One region of the Rhizobium sp. HT1-10 genome, then DNA from elsewhere that is predicted to be linked to it. Evidence: riboswitches for the same ligand, from Rfam matches in the RefSeq annotation. Region 1 holds a riboswitch; the other holds the start of a gene.

The links. Region 1 has a riboswitch for thiamine pyrophosphate ahead of VH564_RS18505 (YkoF family thiamine/hydroxymethylpyrimidine-binding protein). Riboswitches for the same ligand answer to the same signal wherever they lie in the genome.
Region 2: it holds a riboswitch for thiamine pyrophosphate, as region 1 does, so the genes downstream of both, thiB (thiamine ABC transporter substrate binding subunit) here and VH564_RS18505 (YkoF family thiamine/hydroxymethylpyrimidine-binding protein) in region 1, are expected to answer to the same signal.

The regions. Positions count from the first base shown of each region.
Region 1 covers NZ_JBCEBQ010000007.1:264,911-279,455, reverse strand. Annotated here, with positions in the region: gene VH564_RS18535 (DUF4118 domain-containing protein) at 1-2,028, opposite strand, end outside; gene kdpC (potassium-transporting ATPase subunit KdpC) at 2,084-2,650, opposite strand; gene kdpB (potassium-transporting ATPase subunit KdpB) at 2,708-4,774, opposite strand; gene VH564_RS18520 (hypothetical protein) at 4,818-4,958, opposite strand; gene kdpA (potassium-transporting ATPase subunit KdpA) at 4,984-6,687, opposite strand; gene kdpF (K(+)-transporting ATPase subunit F) at 6,721-6,810, opposite strand; TPP riboswitch at 7,203-7,314, shown strand; gene VH564_RS18505 (YkoF family thiamine/hydroxymethylpyrimidine-binding protein) at 7,305-7,913, shown strand; gene VH564_RS18500 (ABC transporter permease) at 7,955-8,725, shown strand; gene VH564_RS18495 (ABC transporter ATP-binding protein) at 8,722-9,489, shown strand; gene VH564_RS18490 (ABC transporter substrate-binding protein) at 9,492-10,496, shown strand; gene VH564_RS18485 (hypothetical protein) at 10,639-10,947, shown strand; gene VH564_RS18480 (hypothetical protein) at 11,024-11,476, opposite strand; gene VH564_RS18475 (NAD-dependent epimerase/dehydratase family protein) at 11,582-12,379, opposite strand; gene VH564_RS18470 (FadR/GntR family transcriptional regulator) at 12,538-13,278, shown strand; gene kdgD (5-dehydro-4-deoxyglucarate dehydratase) at 13,348-14,253, shown strand; gene VH564_RS18460 (mandelate racemase/muconate lactonizing enzyme family protein) at 14,258-14,545, shown strand, end outside.
Region 2 covers NZ_JBCEBQ010000002.1:213,622-228,166, forward strand. Annotated here, with positions in the region: gene nagA (N-acetylglucosamine-6-phosphate deacetylase) at 1-800, shown strand, start outside; gene VH564_RS06100 (SIS domain-containing protein) at 820-1,548, shown strand; gene VH564_RS06105 (response regulator) at 1,661-2,062, opposite strand; gene VH564_RS06110 (ABC-F family ATP-binding cassette domain-containing protein) at 2,264-4,090, opposite strand; gene VH564_RS06115 (thiamine diphosphokinase) at 4,094-4,744, opposite strand; gene VH564_RS06120 (MarR family winged helix-turn-helix transcriptional regulator) at 4,815-5,339, opposite strand; gene VH564_RS06125 (MDR family MFS transporter) at 5,454-6,995, shown strand; TPP riboswitch at 7,067-7,183, shown strand; gene thiB (thiamine ABC transporter substrate binding subunit) at 7,232-8,260, shown strand; gene thiP (thiamine/thiamine pyrophosphate ABC transporter permease ThiP) at 8,271-9,905, shown strand; gene VH564_RS06140 (ATP-binding cassette domain-containing protein) at 9,902-10,615, shown strand; gene VH564_RS06145 (M48 family metalloprotease) at 10,907-12,421, shown strand; gene VH564_RS06150 (RNA polymerase factor sigma-32) at 12,480-13,343, opposite strand; gene VH564_RS06155 (CarD family transcriptional regulator) at 13,688-14,257, opposite strand.

The DNA.
Region 1 (14,545 bases):
GGTCAAGAGGGCCGAGCGCAGCCTGCCGGCTTCCACCGTGAGCTTCGCCCTGTCGACGTCGCCGACCAGCTGGATGCGCTCGATCGCCAGGGCGGCCTGGTCCGCGAGCGCATCGAGCAGACGCTGCTGCTCGGGCGTCAGCAGGGGACCGTCGCGACGGTCGCTGTCGAGGCCGATGACGCCGACAGCGGAGCGGCCGGTGCGCAGCGGTACATAAAGCCGCTTGGCGCCGGGCAGGGTATCGGCGCCGCGGCCGGCGGCAAGGTTATGCTCCCAGGCCCAACCCGCCGCCGCGATGTCGGCATCGTCGAGCGTGTCGTCGGGCGGATAGCCGGCCCGCACCGCGATCGTTCCGTCTTCCGGCAGCAGCAGCACGACCCGGACCTTGAGCATCGATGCGAGTTGGAAGGCCGTTGCCCAGAGCACGTCGTCGAGCGTCCCCGTTCCCGCCAGTTTCTTCGAAAAGAGATAGAGATCTTCGGTCGTGCGCGCACGGTGACGGGCGGCGGCGGCCTGCCTCTGCACCGTGGCGGTCAGGTTGCTGGCAATGATCGCAACGCCGAAGAAGAAGAACAGTGCCAGCACGCTTTCCGGGTCGCTGATCGTGAAGGTATAGCGCGGCGGCAGAAAGAAGAAGTTGAAGGCCAGCGATCCGAGAACGGAGGAATAAAGCGCCGGCCGCAGCCCGTGGATAACGGCCGAGGTCAGCACCGCCATCAGGAAGACAAGCGCCAGATTGCGCACATCGAGTATCTGATCCAAAGCCGCGCCGAAGAGCAGTGTTATGGCCACATAACCTGTCGCAAGAAGGTAGGCCTTGAGGTCGAAGGACGTCGCGGCGGCGGCGCTCGCAACACCACGGGGAGCGACAGGCGCATCCTTGTCGTTGCCGGATATGACATGCACGCTGACATCGCCGGCCCCCCGGATCAGCTGGTCGGCGACCGACGCGGTGAAACTGTCGCGCCAGCGCCGCTTGGACGGCGAACCGGTGACGATGTGGGTAACGTTGTTTGCGGCGGCGTGCTGCAGCAGCTCCTCCGCCACACCCCGCCCCGGGAGGGTGATCGCCTCGCCACCCAGATGCTCAGCGAGCCTCAGCGTCGCTGCGATCGTGTCGCGCTGCATTTCGGTGAGGTTGATGGAGCGGTTAGTCTCGACATAGACAGCCGACCAGCGCGCCCGCAGCCGCGACGCCATCCGGGCGCCGTAGCGCACCAGCGATGCCGAGCGCGGATCTTCGTCGACGGAGACGATAATGCGTTCGCCGGCAGCCCAGGGCCCGGCGATCGCATTGGCCTGCATATGCGTCAACAGCTGGTCATCGACGCGCTGGGCGGTGCGGCGGAGCGCGAGCTCGCGCAGCGCCGTCAGGTTGCCCGGCGTGAAATAATTGGTCAGCGCCCGCTCTGCGGTCTTGGCGACATAGACCTTGCCGTCGTGCAGGCGCTTGATCAGGTCGTCCGGCGTCAGGTCGATGATCTCGACATCGTCGGCCATGTCGATGATCGAGTCAGGCACCGTCTCGCGAACCCTGATGCGGGTGATCTGCGAAACGACGTCGTTGAGGCTCTCGACATGCTGGATGTTCAGCGTGGTGTAGACGTTGATGCCGCGGTCGAGCAGTTCCTTGACATCGAGGTAGCGTTTCGGATGGCGGCTGCCTTCGGCGTTGGTATGGGCCAGTTCGTCCACCAGCACCCAGTCCGGCCGGCGGGCGAGGATGGCGTCGAGATCCATTTCCTCCAGCAGCTGGCCCTTGTAGGGCAGCTTCACCCGGGGAACGATCTCGAACCCGGAAATCAACGCCTGCGTTTCCTTGCGGCCGTGGGTCTCGACGACGCCGATGACGACATCGACGCCATCGGCAATCTTTGCCCGGCCGGACAGGAGCATCTCGTAGGTCTTGCCGACACCAGGCGCCGCGCCCAGGAATATCTTCAAGCGACCGCGCGCCTCGGCCTTCGCCTTCTCCAGGAGGGCGTCGGGTGAAGGTCTCAGCATTGGGTCGCGGTCGCCTGCAGACATTACGTCGTTCTTTCCCGCATGGCCTTTGCCATGGGTCCTTTAAGCCCTATTCCTGTCACGTCGCCAGGGCGTCGAGTGCCTGGTTAAGGGCCAGGACGTTCACTGTCGCCTCGCCCAGGATACCGAGCTCGCGGCCCTGAACGACGTTGTCGATCAACGTCTTTACCTTGGCTTCGTCCAAGTTGCGAGCCTTGGCAATGCGCGGCACCTGAAAGTATGCGGCTTCAGGGGAAATCGCTGGATCGAGGCCGCTGCCGGAAGCGGTGACGAGGTCGACAGGCACTTCGGCGTTCGGGTTGGTGGCCTTGGCGGCTTCGTAGTCGGCCTTGACGCGGTCGATCAACTTCTTCGAGGTCGGGCCGAGGTTGGAGCCGCCCGAGCTTGCAGCATTATAGCCGTCGCCGGCGGCCGACGGGCGCCCGTGGAAATAGCGGTCGCTGGCGAAGGCCTGGCCTATGAGGCTCGAGCCGACGACTCTACCATCCTTGACGACAAGGCTGCCGGCCGCCTGCGCGGGAAACAGCGCCTGGGCAGCACCGGTCATTGCCAGCGGATAGAGAAGGCCCGTCAAGGCGGTGGTGGCGACAATCATGACGATGGCGGGGCGGAGCTGGTTCAGCATTTTGATGAACTCCTGGTTGGGTTGAGACGAGAAACCGGCGGCAGCGGACGCGCCGGCTTAGGCAAGGCCAAGGGCCGTGACGATCATGTCGATCGCCTTGATCCCGATGAAGGGGACGATGACACCGCCGAGGCCGTAGATGAGCAGGTTGCGGCTGAGCAGCGCGCCGGCACCGATCGGTCGGTATTTGACGCCCTTCAGCGACAGTGGGATCAGGGCGATGATGATCAGCGCATTGAAGATGATCGCCGAAAGAATGGCGCTCTGCGTCGAGGCCAGCCCCATGATGTTCAGAGCCTTCAGCTGCGGATAGAAGGCAATGAACATGGCCGGGATGATGGCGAAATACTTGGCGATGTCGTTGGCGATCGAGAAGGTGGTGAGCGCGCCACGGGTCATCAGCAACTGCTTGCCGATTTCGACGATCTCGATCAGCTTGGTCGGATCGCTGTCGAGGTCGACCATGTTGCCGGCTTCGCGGGCAGCCACCGTGCCGGTGTTCATCGCCACGCCGACATCGGCCTGGGCGAGTGCCGGGGCATCGTTGGTACCGTCGCCGCACATGGCGACGAGCTTGCCCTTGGCCTGCTCCTCGCGCATCAGCGCCAGCTTCATCTCGGGCGTCGCCTGGGCGAGGAAGTCGTCGACGCCGGCCTCGGCCGCGATCGCTGCTGCCGTCATCGGGTTGTCGCCTGTTATCATGACGGTGCGGATGCCCATGCGGCGCAGTTCGGCAAAACGCTCGCGGATGCCGCCCTTGACGATGTCTTTCAGCTGGATGACGCCGAGCAAGCGGCCGTCGCGGGCAACGGCGAGCGGGGTAGCACCCGACTTGGCGATCTCGTCGGCAATTGCCTGCAGTTCACGCACGACATCATGGCCGGCGCTGCCAGCGGAGGCGCCGGCACCGGTGACATAGGCGAGCACGGAGTCCACGGCACCCTTGCGGATCGACGAGCCATCGACATCGACGCCGCTCATGCGGGTCTGGGCCGTGAAGGGGACGAAGGTGGCGGACAGAGCCGTCATGTCGCGACCCCGGATCGCGTATTTCTCCTTGGCGAGCACGACGATGGAGCGGCCTTCCGGCGTCTCGTCGGCAAGCGAGGCCAGCTGGGCCGCATCGGCGAGTTCCTGCTCGGTGACGCCGCGAACCGGACGGAACGAAGTTGCTTGGCGGTTGCCCAGCGTGATCGTGCCGGTCTTGTCGAGCAGCAGCGTGTCGACGTCGCCAGCCGCTTCGACCGCGCGGCCGGACATGGCGAGCACATTGAAGCGGACCAGCCGGTCCATGCCGGCGATGCCGATGGCCGAGAGCAGCGCGCCGATGGTCGTCGGGATCAGGGTCACGAAGAGGGCGACCAGAATGATGATCGGGATCGAGCCGCCGGCATAGGACGCAAAACTAGGGATCGTGGCTGTCGCCAACACGAAGATCAGGGTCATGCCGGCGAGCAGGATGTTGAGGGCGATCTCGTTCGGCGTCTTCTGGCGCTCGGCGCCTTCGACCAGTGCAATCATTCGGTCGATGAAGGTCGAGCCGGCAGCAGCCGTGATGCGGACCCGGATCTGGTCGGAGAGCACCTGCGTGCCGCCCGTGACGGCCGAGCGGTCGCCGCCGGATTCGCGGATGACGGGGGCGGATTCGCCTGTTATTGCCGCCTCGTTGACGGAGGCAACGCCTTCGATCACCTCGCCGTCGGACGGGATGATATCGCCGGCCTCGACCAGCACGACATCGCCGACCTTGAGGCTGGTGCCCGATACCATGATGTAGGCATCGCGGCTGCCACCCTGCAGCAGCTTGGCCTGGGTTTCCGTCCGCGACTTGCGCAGCGAGGCGGCCTGGGCCTTGCCACGGCCTTCGGCAACGGCCTCGGCGAAGTTGGCAAACAGCACCGTGAACCACAGCCAGATGTTGACCTGCAGCGAGAAGCCGAGATTGCTGCCGCCGGTGAGGAGATCGCGGATGAACAGCACGGTCGTCAGGAGCGAGACAGTTGCCACGACGAACATGACCGGGTTCTTGGACAGCGTCCGGGGGTTCAGCTTTGCGAACGCCCCGCCGATGGCGGGAATAAGGATGCGACTATCGAGGATACTCGCGGATTTTGCCTGGCTCATTGAGAGACTCCAGCGAAAGAGGAAGCGTGATCGGATGGGCCGGTCAGCCGTGAAGGATTTTGAAGGCGGCAAGCGCGACCAGCAGGATGGCCATCATCATCAGGATGACGTCCGTGGCCCGGGTCGTCCCGGCCGGCTCCCGCGCCGGCGAGCCGGAGCGGGAGCGTGTACGTTTGCGAAGCATGTGTCGCAGGATCATCGGACTGGCCTCAGAAGGTCTGGCCAGCGATCATCATCAGGTGCTCGATCACCGGTCCGAGCGCCAGCGCCGGGAAGAAGGTGAGACCCCCGACGATCACGATCGTGCCGACCAGCAGGCCGACGAACAGGGGACCATCGGTGGGAAACGTGCCTGCCGATGACGGCACGCGCTTCTTGGCGACCAGCGATCCGGCGATGGCGAGAGCGGGTATGATGACCAGGAAGCGACCCATCAGCATCGAGATGCCGAGCGTGACGTTGTACCAGGGCGTGTTGCCCGACAGGCCGCCGAAGGCAGAGCCGTTGTTGGCGGCCGTCGAGGTGTAGGCATAGAGGATCTCCGAGAAGCCGTGCGGGCCGGCTGTCCCGATCGCAGCGACCGCACTCGGCAGGACGCTGGCAATCGCCGTAAAGATCAGCATGGCCGTCGGCAGGCAGAGAATGGCGAGGATGGCCATCTTCATTTCCTTGGCCTCGATCTTCTTGCCGAGATATTCCGGCGTGCGACCGACCATCAGACCGGCAACGAAGATCGCGATGATCACGAACAGCACGATGCCGTAGAAGCCCGCGCCGACGCCGCCGACGATCACTTCGCCGAGCTGCATGTTGATGAGCGGGATGAGGCCGCCGAGTGCCGTGAAGCTGCCATGCATCGCATTGACCGCGCCGCAGGAAGCGGCCGTAGTGATGACTGCAAACAGCGAGGACAGAACCACGCCGAAGCGCACTTCCTTGCCTTCCATGTTGCCGCCGCCAAGACCGAAGGCGTGCATCAGCGGGTTGCCGGCAGCTTCAGCCCAGTAGGTCACGCCGACGCCGACGAGGAACAGGATGCCCATCGTGGCGAGGATCGCCCAGCCCTGGCGCTGGTTGCCGACCATCCGCCCGAAGACGTTGGTCAGGGCCGCACCGATGGCGAAGATGGATACCATCTGGATCAGGTTGGAGATCGCGTCAGGGTTTTCGAAGGGATGAGCGGAGTTGGCATTGAAGAAGCCGCCGCCATTGGTGCCGAGCATCTTGATGGCAAGCTGCGAGGCAACGGGGCCGACAGCGATTGTCTGCTGCGCGCCCTCCAGCGTCGTCGCGGTCACATAGGGGCCGAGCGTCTGCGGCACACCGAGATAGACGAAGGCGAGCGTCATGACGATGCAGATCGGCAGCAGGATGTAGAAGGTGGAGCGGGTCATATCGACCCAGAAATTGCCGATCGCCTTTCCGGAAGCGCGAGAAAACCCCCTGATCAGGGCAATGGCGATAGCCATGCCGGTTGCTGCGGACAGGAAGTTCTGAACAGTAAAGCCTGCCATCTGGGTGAGGTAGGACATCGTGCTTTCGCCGCCGTAGTTTTGCCAGTTCGTATTGGTGACAAAGCTGGTGGCGGTGTTGAACGACAGGTCCGACGGCACGGCGGCCATGCCGGCCGGGTTATACGGCAGGACGGCCTGCAAGCGCTGCAGGGCGTAGAGCACGAAGACGCCAAGAAGATTGAACATCAGCAGCGAGAACGCATAGGACGTCCAGTGCTGGTCTTCGCGTTCGCTGGTGCCGGCAACGCGGTAAAGCCCGCGCTCGAGAGGCCCGAGCACGATGGAGAGAAAAGTGCGCTCGCCCGCGAAGACGCGGGTCATGTAACCGCCGAGCGGTTTGACGAGCACGAGGACGATCCCGCAAAAGAGCAGGATCTGGAGCCATCCGTTGAGGGTCATGGGGTTATCTTTCAGTACCCGGCGCTGGGCAGGTCAGAAGCGCTCGGGGCGAATGAGGGCATAGGTGAGATAGACGGTCAGGAAGACGGTCACCGCACCGCTCAAGATGTAATCGAACAGCATGGGTTACTTCTCCTAGAGACGGTCGCAGGCTTTGGTGTAGACGAAGCAAAGCCCGAAAAAGATGATGACGATGGCAAGCATGGCGATATCCATCGCGCGCATGTCCTTCCAGTTTTCGAAAAGCAGGGAGCCACAGGGCTCTCATCCGGCGAGGAAACACGCGTTTCCCGCAACCAGGATATGCACCCGATCCGCATAAAGGTTCGAGACGGAAGACCGGGGTCCGGAATAAAAAAGCCATAAAGATTTTGGCTATCGACCATAGCCGGTCGCGGAGCATTTGCCGAAACGGAAGGGTGGCCGGCGGATCGGCTGGCGCCGGCAATCGATCCCATCAAGCCGATTTTGTTTTACAGACGCCTTGCAATTCCCGCCAAGCTCTGTTCTACCGGTGGCCATTACAGGGGTGCTCCGAAATGCCGGGGCTGAGATGTGGTCGCATGACCACGGACCCTCAAGCTGATCTGGATAATGCCAGCGGAGCGAGGTGAGCAATGTTTTCAGGCGCGCAGATTTCCCTATATCCGATGACCGACGATTTCGTCGCCGTCATCACCAAGGCCCTTGGTGCACTCGATCCCTACCGGGAACGGCTGCGCATTGAGACCGACGACCTCTCGACGCTGCTGGTCGGCACGCCCGACGTCGTGTTTGCAGCCATGCGCGATCTCTTCGTCGCAGCTGCCGCGAGCGGCAAGCATTGCGTCCTGCACGCGACCATCTCTCGCGGCTGCCCGGGCGAGCCGGACGATCCCATGTGCCAGACGCCGGAACTCACCGGCCCGATGGCACCGCTGGCCGAGCGCAAGGCCAAGGCGCTGGCAACCGTCGCCTCCGCCCCTCTCTCCGGCCAGGCCACATCCGCACAGCTGTCGCTTTATACGCTCGGCATCGACCAGCACATGGACGAGATCTATGGCTGCATCGATTTCCTAAAATCGTCGGGTGTTTTCAGCCGCTCTAAGAATTTCTGCACCAAGCTCAGCGGTGACGCGGCAGCGGTATTCGCCACGGTCGGAGAGGCACTGGTGCGCTTCGGGCCGCCCGCCGGCCATGTCACCATCGACCTGACGGTTTCGGCCAACAGCCCGTCGGCGCACTGACGCCAGCGACCGCTCTTCCCTGAATACGCCTGGATATTGTCATGCGAGCCAAGCTTGAGCGCGGTCTGCCCGCGTTGATTTCGATCGCCCTTCTGTTCCTGGCCTGGGAGGCCTATGCGCGACTGTCCGGCATCTCGCCGACCGCCCTGCCCGCCCCCTCCCGCGTTCTTGCCGAAGCATGGCAATACAGGCAGGCGCTGGCCGACAACACGCTTCCGACGCTCATGGCAACGCTGATGGGTTTTGCCCTGTCGCTGGTGGCGGCATTCGTGCTGTCGGTGGCGGTGGATTTCTCGGAACCGCTGCGGCGGGCCTTGTTTCCGATCTTCATCATCAGCCAGACCCTGCCGCTGGTCGCCATCGCGCCGCTGGTGGTGCTTTGGTTCGGCTTTGGGCTCGTTCCGAAGATCCTGCTGGTGGCGCTCGTCACCTTCTTCCCCATGCTGGTGGCGCTCACCCAGGGCTATGCCTCGACGGAAGAGGAAATAGAGCAGCTCCTGGCCTCGATGGCGGCGCCGAAATGGCGGCGCTTCCTGCTCGCGCGCCTGCCGTCGGCGCTGCCATACTTCTTCGCCGGCCTGCGCATCTCCATCACCTATGCCGTGGTCGGAGCGATCTTCGCCGAATATGCGGGGGCCGCCAAAGGTCTCGGCATCTATATCCTCAGCGCCAAGAACAATTTTCGCCCGGACCTGGTGCTTGCCGGGGTCATGGTCAGCTCTGTCCTGACACTCCTGCTATTCGGCCTGTCGCTGCTGGCCGCCTATCTCGTCATGCCGTGGTCGCGGGCAACGAAGGAGCGCAAGCGATGATCCCGCCGCGTCTCGAAATCCGCAACATCGCCAGCAGCTACGACGGCATGAAAGTGCTGAAAGACATCTCGCTCAGCGTAAAGCCCGGCGAATTCGTCTCGATCCTCGGTCCATCGGGTGCAGGCAAATCGACATTGTTCCGGCTGCTCACCGGCACCAAGAGCCCTGATGCCGGCGAGATCCGCGTCGATGGAAAAATGTTGGGCGACGCCTCTCCGGCCTTTGCCTTCATGCCGCAGCGCGATGCGCTGATGCCCTGGCGCAGCATCATCGACAACACGACGCTCGGCCTCGAGGTGCAGGGCATGAGCCGAAAGCAGGCGCGCAGCCGCGTCCAGCCGCTGTTTGCGGAATTCGGCCTTGCCGGCTTCGAGCAACACTATCCGGCGGGGCTTTCGGGCGGCATGCGCCAAAGGGCGGCCCTGCTGCGCACCATCGTGCAGGAACGGCCGATGCTGCTTCTCGACGAGCCCTTCGGCGCTCTGGATGCCCTGACACGGGCCGGCATGCAGCGCTGGCTCGAGGGCATGTGGATGCGCCACGACTGGACGGCAATGCTCGTCACCCACGACGTCCGGGAGGCGGTTTCCCTGTCGGATCGCATCTATCTGCTGTCCCCACGGCCGGCCGAAATCATTCGGGTCGTCGATATCCCGCTTGCGCGGCCGCGCGTGCTCGGCGGCACCGCCGGCGCCGAGGCGGCGGCGATCGAACATTCCATTCTTGAAACCTTGCTCAACCTCACAGAGGACATGAAACCATGAAATTGCCCATGCTCACCCGCCGCGCCACGCTTGCCTCCATGGCCGGGCTTGCGCTCCAGGCTCTGCCCCTCAAAGCCACGGCGGCTGACGCGGGAAAGGTCACGGTTGCGCTGGACTGGACGCCCAACAGCAACCATATCGGGCTCTTCGTGGCGCGCGACCGTGGCTTCTACAAAGAGGCCGGCATCGAGGTGGAAATCCTGCCCTATTCGGATACGTCGGCAGGGACGCTGGTCGCCAATCATGTCGCCGACTTCGGCATCGTCGGCTCGATCGGTCTGCTGACCCAGCATGCCGCCGGAGCCGATCTTGTGGGTACCTATGCTGTCGTTCAGACGGAAACCGGCCGGCTCATCGCCAATGCCGACCGGCCTGACATAACCCGGCCGCGAGACCTCGACGGGCGGCGTTACGGCGGCTTCGGCAGTGCCTGGGAGAATGCCCTGATCGGCTCGATCATTCGCGCCGACGGCGGCAAGGGCGAGTTCGAGACGATCACGCTCGGCACCTCGGCCTATCAGGCGCTGGACAGCGGTGCCGTGGACTTCACGCTAGAGGTTGCCACCTGGGAAGGTGTCGAGGTTGAGCTGAAGGGCATCAAGCAGCAGTCCTTCCGCTATGCCGATTACGGCGTTCCGGATGAACAGACGACGCTGATCGCGTCGAGCGGCCAGTTCCTGCGGGATCGCAAGTCCCAGGCACACGCCTTCGTCGAAGCCACGCGCAAGGGCTACCAATTTGCCGTCGACAATCCCGATCAGGCAACCGACCTGATGATCGCTGCCAACAGTGATTCCCTCACGGATCGTGCATTGGTGCGCAACTCGCTGCAGACGCTGATCGACGGGCACTACTTCCGCAGCGTCGAGGGTGTCATCGGCACCATCGATCCCGCCAAGATGAAAGATATCGGCGCCTATCTGTTCAAGGCGGGGATGCTGAAGGGCGCGGATGCCAAGCCACTCGCCGAATTGCCCGATTTCAGCAGCTACTTCGTCGCTACTTGACGAAACAAAGGGGCGGCAGGGAGGCCCGGTTAGAACTGGCCTTCCTGTTCCGCCACCTGTCTACCTGTCCATCCACACCAATGCACCTTGAACCACTTGGCTCCGGCGACGTTAGTCAGAAAGCGTACGACAGGAGAGACATGTGGCAGACGACAGCACGACAACGATCAAGGCGCTCTTTCAGACCCGGGAGGCTGCCGACCTTGCCATCGAGCACCTGGTGCAGCAGCACGGCATTCGCCGGCCGGACATTTTCGTTCAGTCGACCACCGCTGAGAACACGGTCGGCTCTAAGCCATCGGGCGGCGATGCATCACACGAGGATGGCGCGCGCGACGATGGTGCGCTCGCCGGGGAGATAGAGGTCTCTGCCGACATAGCCAAGGACCAGATTGCCGTGGTTCAGCGCAGCTTCGGTGAAGCAGGAGCCGTGCGGGTGACAAGCAAGTAGCGTTCACGCCTTACCCCGTTGCACGCCTTCAGACCGGCGGCTCCACAACGGAAGCGGCCGGGCCGATCACGTCGCATTAGAGCGTCGCCGGCTTGATCGTATCCTGGAAGAGGGTGCCCTCCAGCACACCGCGCGCGACATCCGCGCGATTACGGTCGATCTCGATAACCGTATAGAGTTTGTCGCTCCTGAAGGCGCTGGCATTGGACGTCGTCACATCAGCGGCAGGCGCGGCGGCCGTCTGCATGAAGTCGAGTTCCGCAGATGCCGCAACGATGCGGGCATCTCCTGAAGTGCGGGCCGCCACGACCACTTCGCCCTGATAAGGGGAGTTCCCCCAGCGGGGATCGTCAGCGGCAGCCGTGGGTACCAGGCGATAAACATTCAGCCGCTCGCCGGGCTCGACAGCAGGCGACGCAAGCTTTGCCGCATCGGCAATCTGCGCCTGGCTTTCCACCGATTGCCCGAAAGTGTTGGCGGTGGTGGCATCGTTCGGCTGGCTTCCGCCTGTCTTGGCAACGTTCGACATGGCTATCTCCTTTATGAAAGAGCCGGCTTTCCGGCTGATAAGGGAGAACGAACGCCATCACGGAAGGTTGCTTCGAGCATGGCGCATCCGGCCACCGCGCTTTGCTCAATCCTCTTCGAAGATCGGATCCTGGGTAAACTGCCCGCCCTGGTAAACGGCGATCGGCGCATCGGGGCCAGGGCGTGGGCCGGCCGCATCGAGTTCTGCGCGAAATCGCTCGGCATTGTCCTTCGGACGCCAGCCGAGAAAGGCGGCGGCGGAATTGTCCCACCAGCGGCTGTCGTTGTCCGACACGCCCCAGATGATCGGGCAACCCAGCATCGGCGCGCGAAACACGCAATCGATCAGACTGGCGAAGTCGTCATAGGACATCCAGGTCGACAGCATACGGTGGTTGGTCGGCTTTTCCATACAGCTGCCGATCCGGACGAGGGCGGTCTCTTGGCTGAACTTGTCGAAATACATGCGCGCCAGCGCCTCGCCGAAGCATTTCGAGACGCCGTATAGACCGTCGGGCCGCATCGGTGCTTCGCTGTCGATATGCTGATCCTGCCGGTAGAAGCCGACGGTGTGATTGGAACTCGCAAACAGGATACGCGGCTGCCCGTGGGCCCGCGCAGCCTCATAGAGGTTATAGAGCCCGAGCAGGTTGGCATTCAGGATCTTTGAAAACTTGTCTTCGACTGAAATGCCGCCAAGATGCAGAATGCCGTCGCAGCCCTCGACAAGGCGATCAACCGCATCCGCGTCGCCGAGGTCGCAGGTCACCTTCTCCTCGTTCGCATTGAGGTCGCCGACATCAACGATATCCGAGAGCCTGATTGTCTCCGCCATCGATGCCACGCGTTTGCGCATCGCGCGGCCCAATCCTCCGGCCGCACCCGTCACCAACAATCGTTTCAAAATCCATCCTCCCATGCACGGATCAGCTTGATCAACTCATCATACATGTTGAGAGATTAGCGTCAACGATCCAGCTTCGCCATGGCGTATGTCGTCAACTTGATATACGGATTTGCGGCAGAGACGTCTTGCAGCGAATAGTTAAGGAAAACGCGGTCGTGGCCATACAGCCGAAGTCACAGACAGAAGCAAAGTCGCAGACACTGGTGGCGCGCCTCAGCGACACCTTGCGACGGGCGATCGCCGCCGGTCAGTTCCCGCCGGGCAGCAAGCTGCCGAGCGAGGCGCAATTGACGGAAGCTCATGGCGTCAGCCGAACCGTCGTGCGCGAAGCCATCGCCGCCCTGCGCGCCGACCGGCTGGTCGAGGCGCAACAGGGCGCAGGCGTTTTCGTGCTCGAGCCGCCGGCATCGCAGATCCCCACCTTCGGAAATCTCGATCAGGCCCGCGTTTCCTCGGTTATCGAGCTTCTGGAGCTTAGAACGGCCGTGGAAGTGGAGGCCGCCGGCCTCGCCGCCTTGCGTCGCTCGCCTGCGCAAGAGGAGGCGATCTTCGAGCGCCACCATGCCGTTCGCGACTGCCTGGATGCTGGCGTCCCCACCAGTGAGGCCGATTTCGCGCTGCACCTGGCGATCGCGGAAGCCACCAACAATCTGCGCTTCCGTGAATTCCTGTCGATGATCGGACCGCGCATCATTCCCCGCGCCGCCATGCGCGACGGAGAACATGAGGCCGACCAGGCAACCTACATCATGCTGATCGACGACGAGCATCAGCAGATCGTCTCGGCCATCTCCGCCGGCGACGAGGAGACTGCAAGGTCGGCCATGCGCCGGCACCTGCGCGGCAGTCAGGAACGCTACCGTGCGCTGTTGCGTGGTCAGCGCAAACCTGTATGATGAGTTGTTGACAATCATTCAGGGTGCCTATAAGACAACTATAGTTGGAGGCGCCTGGAGGGGAACTCGATGACACCGCAAGAAATCAAGACCGCGCTCGGCGCCGGGCTACTGTCCTTTCCTGTCACGCATTTCGATGCGGACGAAAACTTCCAGCCGGAAAGCTATCAGCGCCATATCGAATGGCTGTCGGGCTTTGACGCCCCCGTGCTGTTTGCCGCCGGCGGCACCGGCGAGTTTTTCTCGCTCTCTCCCGATGAAGTGCCTGCCATCGTGCGCGCCGCCAAGGAAGCAGCCGGCTCAACGGCGATTGTCTCCGGCTGCGGTTTCGGCTCCCGGGTTGGCGTCGAAATGGCACAGGCCGTTCAGAAGGCCGGGGCCGATGGCATCCTGCTCCTGCCGCATTATCTGATCGACGCGCCGCAGGAAGGCCTCTTCACCCATATCAAGCGGATCTGCCAGTCGGTCGACATCGGCGTCATGGTCTACAACCGCGACAATTCGGTCCTGTCGGTCGATACGCTGCAACGCCTCTGCGACGCCTGCCCGAACCTCGTCGGCTTCAAGGACGGGACCGGCGAGATCGGCACCGTGCGCCAGATCACCGCGACGCTGGGCGATCGTCTGACCTACCTCGGCGGCATGCCGACGGCCGAACTCTTCGCCGAAGCCTATCTCGGCGCCGGCTTCACCACCTATTCCTCGGCCGTCTTCAACTTCGTCCCGGATCTGGCGGTCGAATTCTACAAGGCGCTGCGCTCTGGCGACCGGGCCCGCTGCGAGACGATCCTCCGGGACTTCTTCTATCCCTTCATGGCCATCCGCAATCGCCGCAAGGGCTATGCGGTCGCTGCCATCAAGGCCGGCGTTCGGCTGCAGGGTTTCGATGCCGGCAAGGTTCGCGCGCCGCTGGAAGACCTGACGCGCGAAGAAGAAGCGATGCTCGAAAAGCTCATTTCGCCCTGGAAGCGCTAGGCCGATGAAGATCGCGGCCGTCCACACGCATCTGCTCGAATACCGGCTGCCGGTGCCCTTCGAAAGCGCCTCGATGCGCTTCGACCGCCGCTCCCATGTGCTGGTCGAGATCGTCTGCGACGACGGCACGATCGGTTGGGGCGAGTGCCTGGGACCCGCAAGGCCGAATGCCACCGTGGTCGCCGCCTATGCGGGCCGCCTGATCGGCGCCGATCCGCTAGAGACGGAAAAGATCTGGGCTGTTCTCTATAATGCCCTGCGCGACCAGGGGCAGCGCGGTCTCTCGATCACC
Region 2 (14,545 bases), on a different contig from region 1:
GCGAACGTGGGGTGGTGGGGCTGCATCTCGAAGGCCCGCACCTGTCTCCGGCCCGCAAGGGTGCGCATCTGCCGGAGCTGATGCGGCCCGTCGAGGATAGCGACGTCGAGAGCTTCATCCGGGCGCGCGAGGCGATCGGCACGCTGCTGGTCACCATCGCCGCTGAACAGGTCACCCCGCGACAGGTGCAGGCGCTGAACGAAGGCGGCGTCATTGTCAGCCTTGGCCATTCCGATTGCTCGGCCGATGAGGCCGAAGCGCGCTTCGACGCCGGCGCGAGGGGTGTCACCCATCTGTTCAATGCCATGAGCCAGCTCGGCCACCGTACCCCCGGCCTGGTCGGGGCGGCGCTCGACCACCCGCTCGCCTGGTGCGGCATCATTGCCGACGGCCACCATGTCGATCCGCGCGCCCTGCGCATCGCCCTGCGCGCCAAGCGCGGCGAGGGAAGGCTGTTCTTCGTGACAGACGCCATGCCGCTTGTTGGCTCCGACGCCAACAGTTTTGAACTGAACGGCCGCACCGTCTATCGCAAGACGGGCGACTTCTGCTCGAAGATCGTGCTGGCCGACGGCACATTGGCCGGCGCCGATATCGATATGGCCTCGACGATCCGCTACGGCGTCGGCATGCTCGAGCTGCCGCTGGCGGAAGCCTTGCGCATGGCGACCGCCTATCCCGCCCGCTTCCTGCGGCTGGCCGACCGTGGCCACCTGTCGCCGGGTGCCCGCGCCGACCTCGTCCACATCAACGACGGGATCGAGGCAACTGCCACCTGGATCGGCAGCAAACCCGCCTGACATTTCTGGAGATGCTGCAATGACCGCGATCACAGATGCCTATTTCCTCGAGGTCATCGCCCGGATGGAGGCGTTGCGCCAGTCGCTTGCCGAGCCGATGGCCAAGGCCGCCCGCGTCATCTGCGCGGCCGCGCGCTCGGATCGGCGAGTCTATATCTTCGGCACCGGCCATTCGCACATGCTGGCCGAGGAGGTGCATTACCGGGCGGGTGGCCTTGCAATCACAATTCCGGTGCTGGTCGGCTCGGCGATGCTGCATGAGGGCGCGGTCATCAGCTCGGTCTACGAGCGCACCGAAGGGCTGGTCCGCCCGGTGCTCGAGCGCTACCGGATGGAGCGCGGCGACGTGCTGATCATCGCCTCCAACTCCGGCGTCAACGCCGCGCCGACGGAGGCGGCCGATTATGGCCGCGAGATCGGCGCTACGGTCATCGCCATCACCTCGCTCGCCTACTCCACGGCGATTGCCAACGGCCGCAGGCGGCTGGCTGATCTGGCCGATATCGTTTTCGACAACGGTCTGCCGCCGGGCGATGCGCTGGTGGACCTGCCCGGCAGCGACATCAAGGTCGGCCCGGCCTCGACGGCCATCGGCGCAACGCTGCTGAATGCCATTTTTGCGGAAGTCGCCGCCAGATTGTCGGATGAGGGCGATCCGCCGGTCTACCGCAGCGCCAACATGCCGGGCGCCAGGGACATCAACCAGGCGCTCGTCAGCAAGTACAGGCCCCGCAACCCGCATTTGTAACCTGCGGAAACGGTAATAGGCCGAAGACCGGGTCTCGGCGCGCTCGGGAATTAAGACAGCATGCTATGGAATTAATCCGGCCTGTTCTGAAGCCGGACAAATGTCATCGCGATCAGGCGGCGAAGACCTGCATGTCGGATGGCACGGCTGCCAGCTGGCCCGAGATGCGGCGGAGCGCATATTTCAGCGTCTGCGCAACCATTCCAGGCTGCACAGGCTTGCGCAGCACGCCGAGCGTGCCTGCAATGCCACCGGCAACGGCTTCCGGATTGGCGGTCATGAAGATGACGGCTATGCCGTATTGCTCCGCAAGCATACGGCCGATGGCCGGACCGGTTGGGCCGTCGGAAAGATTGACGTCGACCAGAGCGATGTCAGCATAGGGTGCGGCGGCCATGGCCCTCGCCATGCTGTTGGCGACGCCGGCAACCTTCAGCCCGTTGCTTTCCACCATATATTCGAGGTCGAGAGCAATCAGCATCTCGTCCTCCACGATCAGAACCTTCTCGTCCATCACTCAAGACCTCCAGCAGGCTGGCAAAGGCATAAGCCCTACCGCGTCAGCCCTACGATACAGCTACATCGCCTGGCGCCGTAAGTTGTCGCGCTCGCCACGTCGAAATCGCATGGTCAATGTACCGCTACGGCAATGGTTCCATTCGAGATAACGAATACTGCTCGGATCGCGTGCGGCGTGTTCAACCGCTTGCGGCCGTTATCCGCCCATCTGCTCGCGCAGCGTCTCCAGCTCGAGCCATTCCTCTTCCATCTTCGTTACCTTGGCCCGGAGCTTTTCCACTTCCTTGGCAAGCGCGTTGAACGTTGCCGGGTCCTTGGAAAACAGCTTCGGATCGGACATTTTCAGTTCGCGCGCGGCGATCTCGGCCTCGGCCTTGGCGATTTCCTTCGGAATGTTTTCGAGCGCGTAGGTCTGCTTGAAGGAGAGCTTCGCCTTGCCCTTGTTGCCGCCCTGGCTGCCGTTTGAGCCGCCGGAGGTCCGCGCCTTTTCGGCCTTGGCCGCCTTGCGCAATTCGTCGGCAACGCCCTTGCGCTGTTCCAGCATGTCGGTATAGCCGCCGGCATATTCGATCCAGCGGCCATCGGGCGCATCGGGGTTCATGGGCGCGATGGTCGATGTCACGGTGCGGTCGAGGAAGTCGCGATCATGGCTGACGAGGATGACGGTGCCGGCGAAGCTGGCGACGGTTTCCTGCAGCAGGTCGAGGGTCTCGATGTCGAGGTCGTTGGTCGGTTCGTCGAGGATCAGAAGGTTGGTCGGCCGCGACAGGATGCGGGCGAGCATCAGCCGGGCGCGCTCGCCGCCCGACAGTTTCCGGATCGGCGTGCGGGCCTGTTCCGGCGCGAACAGGAAGTCCTTCATGTAGCCGGTGACATGGCGCTGCTCGCCGTTGACGATCAAGCTTTCTCCGCGTCCGTCGGTGAGATAATGGGCCAGCGTTTCTTCCGGGTCGAGATCCTCGCGCTTCTGGTCGAGCGTGGCGATCTCGAGATTGGTGCCGAGCTTGATCTTGCCGCTGTCGGGCTTCAATTGGCCGGTCAGCATCTTCAGGAGCGTGGTCTTTCCGGCGCCGTTCGGACCGACCAGGCCGATGCAATCGCCTCTGTGGACGCGGATCGAGAAGGGCGCGACGATGCTGCGCTCGCCATAGGTCTTGGTGATCAGCTCGGCCTCGATCACCAGCTTGCCGGATTCCTGCACGTCGGAGATATTGGCGTTGACCGACCCCTGCGGACCCTTGTGGCCGCGATAGTCGGCGCGCATCGTCTGCAGATCGCCGAGGCGCCGCATGTTGCGCTTGCGCCGCGCGGTCACGCCATAGCGCAGCCAGTGTTCTTCCCGCTCGATCTGCTTGCCGAGCTTGTGCTGTTCCAGCTCCTCCTGTTCCAGCACCTGGTCGCGCCAGGCCTCGAAGAAGCCGAAGCCCCTGTCGAGGCGACGCGAGGTGCCGCGATCGAGCCAGACGGTGGCTGTCGAGACCTTTTCCAGGAAGCGACGGTCATGCGAGATGACGACGATGGCGCTGCGGGTTTTCTGCAGCTCGCCTTCCAGCCATTCGATGGTCGGCAGGTCGAGATGGTTGGTCGGCTCGTCGAGCAGCAGGATGTCAGGCTCCGGCGCCAGCACGCGGGCGAGCGCCGCCCGGCGCGCTTCGCCGCCCGACAGGCTGTTCGGGTCTTCCTCGCCTGTCAGGCCCAGATGCGACAGCAGGTAGGTCAGGCGATAGGGATCGTCGCCCAGCGTCAGGCCTTCCTCGGCATAGGAGAGCACCGTCTTGTGGTCACCGAAATCAGGTGCCTGCTCGAGATAGCGGATCGTCGATGAGGGATGACGGAAAACCTCGCCGGACTGGGCTTCGACCATGCCGGCCGCGATTTTCAGCAGCGTCGACTTGCCGGAACCGTTGCGGCCGACCAGTGAGATCTTGTCGCCGGGCTCGACCTGGAAGTTGGCGCCAGCCAGCAGCGGCGCACCGCCGAAGGAAAGAAAGATGTCGTCGAGTTTCAGAATGGGAGGGGCCAAGGGTCAGACTCCGGAAAGGTCATAGGGGCGGGCAAGGACGATGGCCCTGCCGCTCGAAAGCGAGAAGGTGACCGCACCTTCCGCCACATTGGAAATGGTGCGGGATGCACCGAAGGGCAAATGGAAACCGGCGAGCGGATAACGGGCATTGGCGATCGACAGCCCCTCGAGGGCGTCGAAGCCGGAGACGGAGAACAGGCTGCCGGCCGGCAGGTCGAGTTGTAGCTCTCCCGCAATGAGCGGCACCGCTTCCTCCTCGCCTGATGTCAACAGCATCGAGAAGCCCTGCTCCGCAAGATGGACGCCATAGAGCAGCAGCGCCAATGCATGATCGGAGCGCTCCCCGCCCAGGGCGCCAGCGAGCACCAGGCGCCGGGCACCGCGGCGGATCGCCTCCTCGATGGCGATCTCGCCGTCCGTCTGGGCCTTGGCCGCCGGATAGGGCTGACGGGGCACGTCGGGGAAGGCAAGGCCGAGGTTTGCTGACGTGGAATCGAAATCGCCGACCCACAGCTCCGGCATCACGCCGAGCGCCTGCGCATGGCGCATGCCGCCATCGGCTGCGATGAAGCGGCTATCCGCGACCGCAGCTTTGAGCCGCTCGGTCAGGTGCAGCGCCCCGCCGAGCAGGATCGTGAAGGTGGATGAGGTCATGGGCAAGCCCATAGCGCAAACACGGGTCGATAGGGAAGAGCGGCAGCCCGTCATCGGCGAAATGAGGGGTTCAGTCCTCCGATTCGCGGTAGCGGGCCTTGAACGCCTGCTCGAAGCCGCCGATGAACTGGTCGAACAGCCGCGAGAACAGTTCGAGGTCCGCCTCCGACCAGTCGCCGACGATGTCGCCGATCAGCGCCCGCTTCTGCGCCTGCACTTCCGCCAGAAGCCGCTGGCCAAGCGCCGTCATGACGACGACGATGCGCCGGGCATCCGCCTGCGAAGCCTTTCGGCGCAGCACGCCGCGCGTCACCATCTCGGCAACGATGCGGCTCGCCCGTGACGGATCGATACGCATGATCTCGGCGACCGAGCCGACAGTCACTTCGCCAGCGGCCTCTGCCCGCCTGACGGCATCGAGCACGTCGAGATGCGACAGTTCCAGGTCCGGCGCCACGTTCTGGATCGCCAGCCGGCTGATCATCCGGCGGCCCGTCATCAGGCGCATGCGCGTCATCACCTGGCCGATCCGCAGGATCATCTCCTCCTGCGTCGCGTCTGAAGCCGGCTCTTCTGTCTTCACAACTGATGTCATCTAGCCAATGTAACAGCTCCTCTCGGAAAATTGAACATGCAGAATGCATTAAAGTGCTCTTGACAGATATATGCTGTTAGCACATATGTCGGTCATTCTCGCTGGATACTCATCATGGACATGCAAACCACGCCTGCGCCCCTCGTGACGGATCCCCGTCGGCGGCTGATCCTCTATCTATTCCTGATGGTCGCCATGTTCATGGCGATGCTCGACAACCAGATCGTCTCAACGGCGCTGCCGACCATCGTCGGCGAGTTCGGCCATCTCGAGCGCTTTGGCTGGATCGGCTCGGCCTACCTTCTGTCGCTGAGTGCCGTCATGCCGGTCTACGGCAAGCTCGGCGATCTGTTCGGCCGCAAGTATGTCATGATCACGGCCATCGCCATCTTCACCGTTGGCTCGGCCATCTGCGGCCTCGCCGTGTCGATGAACACCCTGATTGCCGCCCGTGTCCTCCAGGGGCTGGGCGGCGGCGGCATCCTCGTGTCAATCTTCTCGATCAATGCCGACCTGTTCGAACCGCGCGAACGGGCCCGCTACCAGAGCTATTCGAGCCTCGTGCTGATGGCGTCAGGCGCCATCGGCCCGGTGCTCGGCGGTACGATGAGCGACCTGTTCGGCTGGCGCTCGATCTTCCTGGTCAACATTCCGATCGGCTTTATCGTGCTCGCCGGTCTCATTACCATGCTCCCCTATCGCAAGCCCGCGCGCAAGCCACGCATCGACTATGCTGGCGCCATCGCTCTGGCCATGACGACCACCTGCATCGTGCTCGCCGCCGACGGAACGCAGCTGTTCGGCTCGCTGCTGTCGCCGGGCGTGCTTGGCATCATCGGCGTCGGCATCGTCTGCGCCGTCGCCTGGGTCTTCATCGAGCGCCGCGCGCCGGAACCGATCGTGCCGATGCAGTTGTTTCGCAACCCGACCTTCGGGCTGCTACTGATCACCTCGCTGACCAGCGGCGCCGTGGCCATCGGCATGGTCAACTATTTCGCGCTGTTCCTGCAAACGACGACGGGACTTTCGCCTTCCGTCGCCGGCCTGCTGTTCATTCTTCTGACCGGCGGCATCGTCTGCGGCTCGCTGTCGGCCGGACGGCTGATCTCGGCCACCGGCCGCTACAAGCCCTTCGCCATCGGCAGCGCCGCCTGCAGCATGATTGCCTTCGCGGCGCTGTCGCAGGTGCATGCCGGCACGCCGGTCTACCTGATCGGCGCGCTGATGCTGCTGCACGGCATCGGCATAGGCCTTGCCCAGCAGGTGCCGGTCATCGGCATCCAGAACGCCGCACCCAGCCGCGACATCGGCGCCGCCACGGGTGCCGTCACCCTGTCGCGCATGGGCGGCGCCTCGATCGCCATTTCCATTTACGGCGCCATTATCGGCTCTAGTTTGCTGCATGTGGGCCTGTCGATCCCCGGCATCGCCAATATCGAGGAAGTGACCCCGAAAATGATGGCGAGCCTGCCGGAGGCCACCCGCGAGGCCGTCGCCGAAGCCTACGCCGCCGCCTTCAACCCGCTGTTCCTGACTGCTGCCGGCATCTGCCTCGTGGGCCTGGTGACGGCGATCTGCCTGAAGAACGTCCAGTTGCCGGGCGCGACCGCCATCCAGAAGGTCGATCCGTCGGCTGCCGCCCATGCCGCTGAGTAACGAGCCATAAGCACGCTACCAATAGGGGAAACGCCCTCTTGCCATCGGCCGGCCGCCCGGCTACATCTCTCGTCGCTCTAACGGGGTGCCTTATGTCCATCAGGACATCTGGCTGAGAGGCCTTCACCGGCCAACCCGCGGAACCTGATCCGGTTAACACCGGCGGAGGGATTAGACGCGCGAAAATCATAGCGCCTATTCTCCGTGACAACACCAACCAAGGAGGAGGCGCTGCAATGCCCACCCGATCACTGACGACATGGATGGCCGGCCTGATTCTGGCGGCCGGCGCGAGCCTTTTGACCGCAACCGCCAGCCAGGCGGCCGACAAGACGCTCACCGTCTATACCTATGAGAGCTTCACCGCCGACTGGGGCCCCGGCCCCAAGGTCAAGGCCGCTTTCGAGAAGACCTGCAGCTGCACCGTCAACTACGTGGCCGTCACCGACGGCGTCGCCCTGTTGTCGCGCCTGAAGCTCGAGGGCAAGGACACAAAGGCCGACGTGGTCCTCGGTCTCGACACCAATCTCGTCGACGAAGCCAAGGACACCGGCCTGTTCGAGCCCGCCGGTATCGACACATCCGCCGTGAAACTGCCCGGCGACTTCAAGGACGATGTCTTCGTGCCCTATGATTACGGCCACTTCGCCGTCGTCTACGACACCCAGACCATCAAGAACCCGCCGAAGAGCCTGAAGGAACTGGTCGAGGGCGATCCCACCCAGAAGATCGTCATCGAGGATCCACGCACATCGACGCCCGGCCTCGGCCTTCTGCTCTGGGTAAAATCCGTCTATGGCGACAAGTCGGCGGAAGCGTGGAAGAAGCTGAAGGGCCGCATCCTGACGGTCACCCCCGGCTGGTCGGAAGCCTATGACCTCTTCACCAAGGGCGAGGCACCGATGGTGCTCTCCTACACGACCTCGCCGGCCTATCACATGATCGCCGACAAGACCGACCGCTACCAGGCGGCATCCTTCTCGGAAGGTCATTACATCCAGATCGAAGTGGCAGGCCTGACGAAGACGTCCAAGAACCAGGAGCTCGCCCGCGACTTCCTGAAATTCATGATCACCCCCGGCTTCCAGGATATCATCCCCACCAACAATTGGATGATGCCGGTCTCCGCCACCTCGGAGCCGCTGCCGGACGCCTTCGGCAAGCTCGTCGTGCCGACCAAGACTTTCCTGATGAGCCCGGCCGAGGTCGACAAGAACCGCAAGGCCTGGATCGACGAATGGCTGACCGCCACCAGCGGCAACTGACAAAGCCTGGATGCTGACGGCACCCGAGCGAAAACAGGCACTGACCGGTGGGGCAATCAGCCTTGCCGGCATCCTGCTGTTTATCGGCCTTGCCGTCGGCGCCCTGCTCGCCGCCGGGATCGAGGCGACGGACAGTGCGCCGCTACTCGATCCCTATCTTCTGCGCATCCTGCGCTTTACCCTTCTCCAGGCTGTTCTCTCCACCTTGCTTTCGGTGGTCTTGGGCATCCCGATCGCCCGGGCACTGGCCCGCCAGCCCCGCTTTCCCGGCCGCCTCTGGATGATCCGGCTGATGGCGGTGCCGATGGGCCTGCCGGTGCTGATCGGCGCCATGGGCCTGCTCGGCATCTGGGGCCGGCAGGGCATCGTCAACGGCGCGATGCAGGCGCTGGGTCTGGCGCAACCGGTCAGCATCTACGGCCTGTCCGGCATTTTGCTCGCCCACGTCTTCTTCAACCTACCGCTGGCCGTGCGTCTGATGCTGCCCGGCCTCGAACGCGTCCCGCCGGAATACTGGCTGGTGGCCTCCGGCCTCGGCATGCGGCCAGGCTCGGTCTTCCGCTTCATCGAATGGCCTGTGCTGCGAGGCCTCATCCCGGGCATTGCCGGACTGATCTTCATGCTCTGCGCCACCAGCTTCACCCTGGTGCTGATGCTCGGCGGCGGACCGGCGGCAACCACGATCGAGGTCGCCATCTACCAGTCGCTGCGGTTCGACTTCGATCCCGCCCGTGCCGTCGCGCTGTCCCTGCTGCAGATCGCCCTCACCGGCGGCGTGCTTGCCGTGATGGCGCTGCTGCCGGCACCTGCGGACGCCGGAGTGTCCAGCGGTAGGCCGCCGCGCCGCCTCGACGGTCAAAGTCCGCAGGCCCGTTTTGCCGACGGAGCGCTGCTGGTCGGCGCCGCACTCTTCGTGGGCCTGCCGCTGGTCTCCGTCGTCTCCCATGGCCTGGAAGCCGATCTTAGCAAGCTCGTAACCCAACCGGTCTTCCTGCAGGCGTTGCTGACAAGCCTCGCCATCGCGCTTGCCGCTGGGATGCTCGCCGTCCTCGCCGCGCTGGTGATCGTGCGCGCCCGCTATGCCATCTCCTCCAGGCGGCGGGCGAACCTCGGCCTGCGGTTTTTCGGCTCGACGCTGGGGGCGGTCTCGTCGCTCGTGCTCTTGGCGCCCCCGATCGTGCTGGCAACAGGCTGGTTCATGGCGCTGCGACGGTTTGGCGATCCGACGCAGTTCGCGGCAAGCCTCATCGTCTGCATCAACATGCTGATGGCGCTGCCCTTCGTCATCCGTGTCGTCGAGCCGGCCTTTGCCATTCACACCCAGCGCACCGGCCGGCTCTCCGCCAGCCTCGGGCTCACAGGCCTGTCGCGCCTGCGTTTCGTCGACTGGCCGGGGCTGCGCAAGCCGCTGCTGACGGCTCTGTCCTTTGCCATGGCACTGTCGCTGGGCGACCTCGGCGCTGTTGCGCTGTTCGGCTCCGGCGATCTCGTCACCCTGCCCTGGCTGGTGTATAGCCGGCTCGGAAGCTACCGTACCAACGACGCGGATGGCTTTGCCCTGCTTCTCGGCATCCTTTGCCTGCTGCTGACGGTGGCCGGAACCGCAGGCCAGGGAGAGCAGCGCGAGAAAGGCAACACACCGTGACGTCTCCTTCCGATCTTGTCCTGTCTGAGGTGCGGCTGCGGCTGGGCAGCCACGATTTCGCCTTTGACTGCACCCTGCCGGAGGGGCGGATCATCGCCGTCACCGGACCGTCCGGTTCCGGCAAGACGACCTTTCTCAACCTGCTCGCCGGCTTCGAGACCGCCGACAGCGGCAGCATCCGCCTTGCCGGCGTCGACGTGACGGCGATGAGCCCTGCGGACAGGCCGGTATCGCTGGTGTTTCAGGACAACAACCTCTTTGCCCATCTCGATCTCTTCACGAATATCGGCCTCGGCCTGAACCCCGCCTTGCGCCTAGACGCCAACGACCGGCGCCGCATTTCCGAGGCGCTCGAGCGGGTTGGCCTGCCAGGCTTCGAAAAGCGACTTCCCGCCACGCTGTCCGGCGGCGAGCGGCAGAGGGCGGCCTTTGCCCGAGGGCTGATCCGCGACCGGCCGATCCTGTTGCTGGACGAGCCCTTCGCAGCGCTCGACCCGAGCTTGCGCGCCGGTATGGTCGATCTCCTCCTTGAACTGCACAGGGAAAGCCGAAACACGGTTCTGATCGTCTCGCACGATCCCCGCGAGGTCCGGCAGCTGGCCGACCACGCGCTCTTTATCGAGGGCGGGAAAATTGCCCTTTCCGCGCCGATCGACGTCTTCCTGGACACCACGGATCTGCCCGCTCTGCAGCGATTCATGCAGATTTGAGGGAGCTGCCGCGCGGGCGCTCGACTTTTGCCGTATTTTACGTGTTGCACGGCAGGGAATATCCGCAGCATGCTTGCCAAAATGCAACGACGCCACAATTAAGCAGAGTCTCGCTATGCAACAATGGCCGAAATCAGCTAGAGCAAAGAATGCAGACTATCTAAAAAATGGGCCCGACAGTCGGGATGGATGCAGAGTTTGAGCATGCGGGAAAACGATCAGCAGGATCCGAATACCCGCCTATCCGAAGACGAGACGAGCGGAACCGAAATCCTGAAACAGCCCCAGCGCATGGAACGATCGGCAAGACGCTTGCGCCAGACCTGGACGCGCGGCGCCGTGGTGTCGTGCCGGCGCTTTGCCCTGCTGCTGGCGGCGGCAACGGTGCTGAACAGCTGTCAGTCGCTGATGGACCAGACCTATCAGCCGAACGTGTCGCCATCGGCCAATCCGCAGATCGTCTCGGAAGTCCAAAAGAACGACCCGCGCGCCCAGATGGGGGCCCGCGAACATCCCCGCATCGTCGCCAGCTACGGCGGTGAATACAAGGATGCCAAGACCGAGCGACTGGTCGCGCGCATTGCCGGCGCGCTGACCAGCGTGTCTGAAAATCCGCAGCAATCCTATCGCATCACCATCCTCAATTCCCCGGCGATCAACGCCTTCGCGCTGCCCGGCGGCTATCTCTATGTGACGCGCGGCTTGCTGGCGCTGGCAAACGATGCCTCCGAAGTGGCTGCCGTGCTCTCCCACGAGATGGCCCACGTCACCGCCAACCACGGCATCGAGCGACAGAAGCGCGAGGAGGCTGAGGTCATCGCCAGCCGCGTCGTCGGCGAGGTTCTGTCCAGCGATATCGCCGGCAAGCAGGCGCTGGCACGCGGCAAGCTGCGCCTCGCGGCCTTCTCGCGCCAGCAGGAACTGCAGGCCGACGAGATCGGCATCCGCACGCTCGGCCAGGCCGGCTACGACCCCTATGCCGCGGCGCGTTTCCTCGATTCGATGGAAGCCTACAGCCGCTACCAGTCGGCCAACTCAGACGCCGACCAGAGCCTCGACTTCCTGTCAAGCCACCCGAGCACGCCGCAGCGTATCGACCTTGCTCGCGAACATGCGCGTGAGTTCGGCGAGCAGGGCAAAGTCGGCGACAACGGCCGCGACTACTATCTGAACGGCATCGACGGGCTGCTCTACGGCGACAGCCCCGAGGAAGGCTATGTCCGCGGCCAGGTCTTCCTGCACGGCGGTCTCGGCATTCGCTTCGAGGTGCCGCCGGAATTCCGGATCGACAACAAGGTCGAGGCGGTGCTGGCGACGGGTCCGGGCGATATCGCCGTTCGCTTCGACGGCGTCGCAGATCCGCAGAACCAGACGCTGACCAACTATATCTCAAGCGGCTGGGTGACGGGCCTCGACCCGGCGACGATCCGGCCGCTGACGGTCAACGGCATGGAGGCGGCGACAGCCCGTGCCTCGGCCGACCGTTGGGATTTCGACGTCACAGTCATCCGGGACAAGTCGCAGATCTTCCGCTTCCTCACCGCCGTGCCGAAGGGCAGTGGGGCGCTGGAGCAGACCGCCGAGGTCCTGCGCGCCAGCTTCCGCCATATCACGCCGGCGGAGGCCGCCTCGCTGAAGCCGCTGCGCGTGCGCGTGCTGACGGTCCAGCAGGGCGACAACATCACCACGCTTGCCTCGCGCATGATGGGCACCGATCGCAAGCTCGATCTGTTCAAGTTGATCAACGCCCTGCAGACCGGCTCCTCGGTGTCGCCAGGCGATCGCGTCAAGATCATCTCGGAATAGCAAAAGGCGCGGCCATTGCGACCGCGCCCTGCAAAATGTCTTATCGATTTGTGGCGCCTCAGGCGAACGCCGCCATGTGCGGGTCGGCGACGACAAGCGCACTGCGCAGCTTTTCGATGGCGCGGCTTTCGATCTGGCGGACCCGTTCCTTGGAGATGCCGAGGTCGGCGCCGAGCTCTTCCAGCGTCGCACCGTCTTCGGCAAGGCGGCGGGCGCTGATGATCTTCATCTCGCGCTCGTTGAGATGCGTGAGGGCCGATGCCAACCACTTGCGGCGACGCTCGCCGTCGATCATCGAGGTCACCTGCTCATCCGGCAGCGGCTCGTTGCTGACCAGGAAATCCATCCGTTCGGCGCTGTCGGAATCGCCAGAGATCGATGGCGCCTGCAGCGATGCGTCGTTGCCGGACAAGCGGGCATCCATCACCTGGACGTCGTTGAGGCTGACACCGAGGGCCGCGGCAATCTCCTGGTGGATCGACTGCACGGTCAACTGCGTGTCGCCCTTGGCGAGCTTGGCCCGCAGACGACGAAGGTTGAAGAACAGCGCCTTCTGCGCCGAACTTGTGCCGCCACGGACGATCGACCAGTTGCGCAGGATATAATCCTGGATCGAGGCACGGATCCACCAGCTGGCATAGGTCGAGAATCGCACTTCCCGCTCCGGCTCGAACCGCGCTGCGGCTTCCAGCAGGCCGACATAGCCTTCCTGCACCAGATCGCTCATCGGCAGGCCGAAGTTGCGGAACTTGCCGGCCATCGAGATCACAAGGCGCATATGGGCCGTTGCAATCTTGTTGCGGGCGCCACGGTCGTCGTTTTCCTTCCAACGGAGCGCCAGAGCATGTTCCTCGCCACGCTCGAGATAGGGGGCTGCCATTGCCATCTTAATCATGCGCCGATCTGCAGACATGGTCGTCATATCATTCTCCCTAATGTCGGCGTCGCGCCGGAAGCAGAAAAAGCAAAACCGTTTCCGCGCAGGGGGCTGCGCGGATGACATTCAGCGTTCTTGAACCGGGGCTTGAAGGAATGAGCCCCGGACACTCGTCGAGATTTCGTTAGGGGTTGTCAGATCGATGCGGCGAACTATCTACTGTCTGAGAGACACAAAAGTCCGAGGTTGGGCGCATGATCCGGTCCCTTGTTGGTGGACACGGCAGGTCCTCTGCCGAAGATACATGCGATAAACGCCATTAAAAAAGAAAAGTTCCAAAGAAAAACCCGGCACAGGGCCGGGTTTTTGAAAAATGCTGCCTATATGGTTTAGGCCGCTTCGTCCTGCGACTCATCCTCTTCCAGAACCTTGCCGCGCTTCGGTCCCTTGTTGAGGTTGGTCTCGACAATCCGCACCGCTTCCGTATCCGAAAGGCGATTGACGGCAGCGATTTCGCGGGCCATCCGGTCCAGCGCCGCTTCATAAAGCTGGCGTTCGGAATAGGATTGCTCGGGCTGGTTCTCGGCACGATAGAGATCGCGGACAACCTCAGCGATGGAAATCAGATCGCCGGAATTGATCTTGGCATCATATTCCTGCGCCCGACGTGACCACATGGTGCGCTTGACCCGGGCCTTGCCCTGTACGACCTTCAAGGCGCGCTCGACGAAATCGCTTTCGGAAAGCTTGCGCATGCCGATACTCATGGCTTTCGCCACCGGAACCTTCAAACGCATCTTGTCCTTTTCGAAATCGATGACGAAAAGTTCAAGCGTCATGCCAGCCACTTCTTGATCTTCAATCGCGGTGATCGTACCTACGCCGTGGGCGGGATAGACGATCGATTCGCCGGTCTTGAAGCCGTGGCGCACTGAAGGTTTCTTCTGTTGGGTCGTCATTCTTATCAAAAACTCCCTGTTATGCACCCGGCGAGCGCCGAGGCCGGGTCAGTCAGGCCCGGATGAGACGGTAAACCGTCGGGGTGACTACAAGCTGGTCCAACGAAGGCGCAGAAAAAAGATCCGTTCATCGCGATCCCTGACCCGACAACTCATAATGTTGATATGTCAAGGAAACCGCGCGCGGATTGTTTGGTTGCATTCGTGGTGAAAAGAAGCATCGGGATGCCTCAATGGATCAGTTCTTAGACGTTACCACAAAAATCTGAGGAAATCAATAATTTGCTT